DNA from 2 places in the Streptomyces cinereospinus genome. Region 1 is predicted to be linked to the other one. Evidence: riboswitches for the same ligand, from Rfam matches in the RefSeq annotation. Region 1 holds a riboswitch; the other holds the start of a gene.

The links. Region 1 has a riboswitch for ZMP and ZTP ahead of ACFF45_RS21200 (bifunctional 5,10-methylenetetrahydrofolate dehydrogenase/5,10-methenyltetrahydrofolate cyclohydrolase). Riboswitches for the same ligand answer to the same signal wherever they lie in the genome.
Region 2: another riboswitch for ZMP and ZTP. It lies ahead of ACFF45_RS01975 (glycine hydroxymethyltransferase); the one in region 1 lies ahead of ACFF45_RS21200 (bifunctional 5,10-methylenetetrahydrofolate dehydrogenase/5,10-methenyltetrahydrofolate cyclohydrolase).

The regions. Positions count from the first base shown of each region.
Region 1 is NZ_JBHMCY010000041.1:55-2,517, reverse strand. It holds gene ACFF45_RS21215 (ABC transporter ATP-binding protein) at 1-459, shown strand, start outside; gene ACFF45_RS21210 (hypothetical protein) at 494-787, opposite strand; gene ACFF45_RS21205 (nuclear transport factor 2 family protein) at 959-1,324, shown strand; ZMP/ZTP riboswitch at 1,366-1,450, shown strand; gene ACFF45_RS21200 (bifunctional 5,10-methylenetetrahydrofolate dehydrogenase/5,10-methenyltetrahydrofolate cyclohydrolase) at 1,472-2,323, shown strand.
Region 2 is NZ_JBHMCY010000003.1:23,694-26,156, forward strand. It holds gene ACFF45_RS01975 (glycine hydroxymethyltransferase) at 1-1,082, opposite strand, end outside; ZMP/ZTP riboswitch at 1,123-1,212, opposite strand; gene rocD (ornithine--oxo-acid transaminase) at 1,306-2,463, shown strand, end outside.

The DNA.
Region 1 (2,463 bases):
CTGCGCGACAACCTGCTGCTGGGCAATCCGGAGGCGGGCGACGACGCGCTGGCGCGGGTGCTGAAGACGACCCGGCTGGACGGACTGGTCGCGCGGCTGCCGCAGGGGCTCGACACGCTGGTGGGGCATCGCGGCACCAAGCTGTCGGGCGGGGAGCGCCAGCGGGTGGCCATCGCCCGCGCGCTGCTGCGCCGCCCGAGACTGCTGCTGCTCGACGAGGCCACCTCGCAGCTGGACGCGGTCAACGAGGCGGCGCTGCGGGACACCGTCGCCGACGTGGCCCGGGCCACCACCGTGCTGGTCGTCGCGCACCGGCTGTCCACCGTGACGATGGCCGACCGGATCGTGGTGATGGACGCGGGCAAGGTCCGCGCGGTGGGCACCCACCGCGAACTCGTGACCGCCGACCCGCTGTACGCGGAGCTGGCGGCCACCCAGTTCCTGGCCGCGGCCGGCTGACGGGTCCGGCGGGCCCGGCCGGCGGCGAGCGGGCTCAGTGGACGGCGGGGAGCAGTCCGGTGACCGGGGCGACGAGGCCGGTGACCTGGTTGAGCTGGTTGAGGTCGTTCAGCCGCTTCAGCTGGGTCAGCTGGGCGGACGGCCGCGGGAACTCCTCCTTGTGCTCCTCGGGGATGTCGCTCACGGTCAGCGAGTCGAGCGTGGCCATCGGGCTGAACCCGCCGGCGCCGCGGCTGTCCGCCCCGGCCGCGGCCGCCGACGGGGCGGCGAGACCGGTGACGGCTGCCGCGAGACCAACGGCGGCGACGATACGACGTGTTGAGATCATGCCTCCAGCAACGCGCGCCGCCCCCCGCCGGACACGGTCGGCCCAGCGCCCTCACCCGTCAGGCGCAGTCGCCGCCCGCTTGCCGGGGCCGACCGGACGGAGGAATCTCGTAGGAGAGGCCCTCCGCGGTCCGGGTCCCCCGTGGGCCGCGGCCCTTCGAAGGAGGTCACGATGGGTACTGCGGCCAGTCCCGCCTTCGACGCCGAGACGCTGCGCCGGGGCATAGAAGGCAATCCGAACACCCTCCTGTCGCTCTACGCCGACGACGCCGAACTGCGCGTCGTGGACCACAACGCGCAGCCCAGCCACCCACGGGTGCTGCACGGCCGCGACGAGATCAGCGCCATGCTCGACGACGTCTACAGCCGGGACATGACGCACAAGCTGGAGGACTGCGTCGTCCAGGGCGACCGCGCGGCCTTCAGCGAGTCCTGCGAGTACGCGGACGGGATCCGGGTCCTGTCGGAGTCGATGATCAGGCTGCGTGACGGCAAGATCACCGAGCAGACCCTGATCCAGGCGTGGGACGAGCAATAACGGCGTTGGGGGCGAAGGGCCGGCGCGCTTCGGTTACGCTGATCCGGGGCCGTGACTGGCGCTGAGGTGGAGTACCACCGGGGAGCGGTCCACGCAGAGTAGATGCCGCGCGCCTGGGCGATCCGTCGATCGACCCAGGAGTGGACCATGTCTCAGGCCCGGCTCATGGACGGCACCGCGCTCGCCCGGCGCGTCGTCGAGGACACCGCGCGGCGCGCCGCCCGTCTCACCGACCGCACCGGCGTCACCCCCTGCCTGGCGACGGTGCTGGTGGGCGAGGACCCCGCGTCCGTCACGTACGTCCGGATGAAGCAGAACCGCTGCCGCACCGCCAACATCGCCTCCCGGCACGTGGCGCTGCCCGCCGCCACGGCCACCGAGGACCTCGTCGGCACGCTCGCGGCCCTGTCCGCCGACCCCGGGGTGCACGGCATCCTGCTCCAGCACCCGGTCGGCGACCACGTCGACGAGCGGGCCGCGTTCGAGGCGATCGCGCCGGAGAAGGACGTCGACGGCGTCACCTTCGCCTCCTTCGCGGCGATGAGCTTCGGCCTGCCGGGCTTCGTGTCCTGCACACCGGGCGGGATCATGCGGTTGCTCGACGCCTACGGCGTCGACCCGGCCGGCAAGCGGGCCGTGGTCGTCGGGCGCAGCGCGATCCTCGGCAAGCCGGCCGGCATGCTGCTGCTCGCCCGGGACGCCACGGTGACGTACTGCCACTCGCGCACCGAGGACCTGTCCGCGGCCGTCCGGGAGGCGGACATCGTGGTGGCCGCCGTGGGCCGCCCGCGGCTGATCCGGGGGCAGGACGTCAAGCCCGGCGCCGTGGTGGTCGACGCCGGGTACAACGCGGGCAACGTCGGCGACGTCGACTTCGACTCGGCCGTCGAGCGGGCCTCGCTGATCACCCCGGTGCCCGGCGGGGTCGGCCCGATGACGATCGCCACGCTGCTGGAGCAGACGGTCGAGGCGGCCGAGCGGCAGCTGGGCGTGGCCTGAACCAGTGCTGGCGCGGCGTCATCAGCGGTGCCGGACGCGGCGGCTGGTCGCGGCGCCGTGGGCCGTGCCGCCGCGCCGACCCGGTGCCGCGACGCCGGTGCCCGCGCCGGTCGACGCTCAGCCGGGGGGCAGCCGCCCGG
Region 2 (2,463 bases), on a different contig from region 1:
AGGTGGTTGTCGGTGCCGCCGGTGACCAGGGTGGCGCCGCGCCGCGTCAGTCCCTCGGCCAGCGCGCGGGAGTTGTCGACGATGCGCTGGGCGTAGTCCTGGAAGGCGGGCTGCCGGGCCTCGGCGAGGGCGACGGCCTTGGCGGCCATGACGTGCGGCAGCGGGCCGCCGAGGACCATCGGGCAGCCGCGGTCGACCTGGTCCTTGAGGGAGTCGTCGCACAGGACCATGCCGCCGCGCGGGCCGCGCAGCGACTTGTGGGTCGTGGTGGTGACGATCTGGGCGTGCGGCACCGGGTCGAAGTCGCCGGTGAGGACCTTGCCGGCGACGAGGCCCGCGAAGTGCGCCATGTCGACCATGAGCGTGGCGCCGACCTCGTCGGCGATCTCGCGCATGATCCGGAAGTTCACGAGCCGGGGGTAGGCCGAGTAGCCGGCGACGATGATCAGCGGCTTGAACTCGCGGGCGGTGGCGCGCAGGGTCTCGTAGTCGAGCAGGCCGGTGGCGGGGTCGGTGCCGTAGGAGCGCTGGTCGAACATCTTGCCGGAGATGTTCGGGCGGAAGCCGTGGGTGAGGTGGCCGCCGGCGTCCAGGGACATGCCGAGCATGCGCTGGTTGCCGAAGGCCCGGCGCAGCTCGGCCCAGTCGGCCTCGGAGAGGTCGTTGACCTGGCGGACGCCGGTCTTCTCCAGGTAGGGGGCCTCGACGCGGTCGGCGAGGACGGCCCAGAAGGCGACGAGGTTGGCGTCGATGCCGGAGTGCGGCTGGACGTAGGCGTGGCGGGCGCCGAAGAGTTCCCGCGCGTGCTCGGCGGCCAGCGACTCGACGGTGTCGACGTTGCGGCAGCCGGCGTAGAAGCGGCGGCCGACGGTGCCCTCGGCGTACTTGTCGCTGAACCAGTTGCCCATCGCCAGGAGGGTGGCCGGGGAGGCGTAGTTCTCGGAGGCGATCAGCTTGAGCATCTCGCGCTGGTCGGCGACCTCCTGGCCGATGGCGTCGGCGACACGCGGCTCGACGGCGCGGATCACGTCGAGAGCGGAACGGAAGGCGGTGGACTCGGTGGAGAGGGGCTGCTCTGACATCTCGGCCTCCGGGCGGCGTGGCATGGACGGTCACGGTTCACGGTTCGGCCCAGGCGCACGGCACTCGCTCAGCACAAGGCCGCTCCCCGATGGTCGGTCCCATCCCAGCGCGCCAGTCACGGCCCGCCGGTCAGCCTACCGGGCGCGCCGGACGGTCCGGGTCCCGAGTCCACCATGCGAGCGACGATAAGAAGGGGGCCCAGCCTCATGTTCGGGAGTTGCCGTGACCGCTACGGAAAGCCTCATCGCCGAAGCCGAAGCGCACAGCGCGCACACCTACCACCCGCTGCCGGTGGTCGTCGCCTCGGCCGACGGGGCGTGGATGACGGATGTGGAGGGCCGGCGCTATCTCGACCTGCTGGCCGGTTATTCGGCGCTCAACTTCGGGCACGGAAACCGGCGGTTGATCGAGGCGGCGAAGGCGCAGCTGGAGCGGGTGACGCTGACGTCGCGGGCCTTCCACCACGACCGGTTCGCGGCGTTCTGCACGCAGCTGGCGGAGCTGTGCGGCATGGAGATGGTGCTGCCGATGAACACGGGCGCGGAGGCGGTGGAGGCCGCGGTGAAGACGGCCCGGAAGTGGGGCTACCGGGTCAAGGGCGTGCCCGCGGAGATGGCGAAGATCGTGGTGGCCTCGGGCAACTTCCACGGCCGTACGACGACGATCATCAGCTTCTCCACCGATCCGGAGGCACGGGCGGACTACGGTCCCTACACGCCGGGCTTCGAGATCGTGCCGTACGGGGACCTGACGGCGATGCGGGCGGCGCTGACCGAGAACACGGTCGCCGTGCTGCTGGAGCCGATCCAGGGCGAGTCGGGGGTGATCGTGCCGCCGGCCGGCTATCTGCCGGCGGTGCGGGAGCTGACCCGGGAGCGGAACGTGCTGTTCGTGGCGGACGAGATCCAGTCGGGGCTGGGCCGGACGGGGCGGACGTTCGCGTGCGAGCACGAGGGCGTGGTGCCGGACGCGTATGTGCTGGGCAAGGCGCTGGGCGGGGGGATCGTGCCGGTGTCGGCGGTGGTGTCGTCGGCGGCGGTGCTCGGGGTGTTCCGGCCCGGGGAGCACGGGTCGACGTTCGGCGGGAACCCGCTGGCCTGCGCGGTGGCGCTGGAGGTGATCGCGATGCTGCGGTCGGGCGAGTACCAGGCGCGGGCGGCGGAGCTGGGCGGGCGTCTGCACCGGGAGCTGGCGGCGCTGACGGGCACGGGACGGGTGACGCGGGTGCGGGGGCGCGGGCTGTGGGCGGGGGTGGACGTCCATCCCCGGTTCGGTACCGGACGGGAGGTGTCCGAGAAGCTGATGGACCGGGGTGTGCTGGTGAAGGACACGCACGGTTCGACGATCCGGATCGCGCCGCCGCTGGTCATCGGTGAGGAG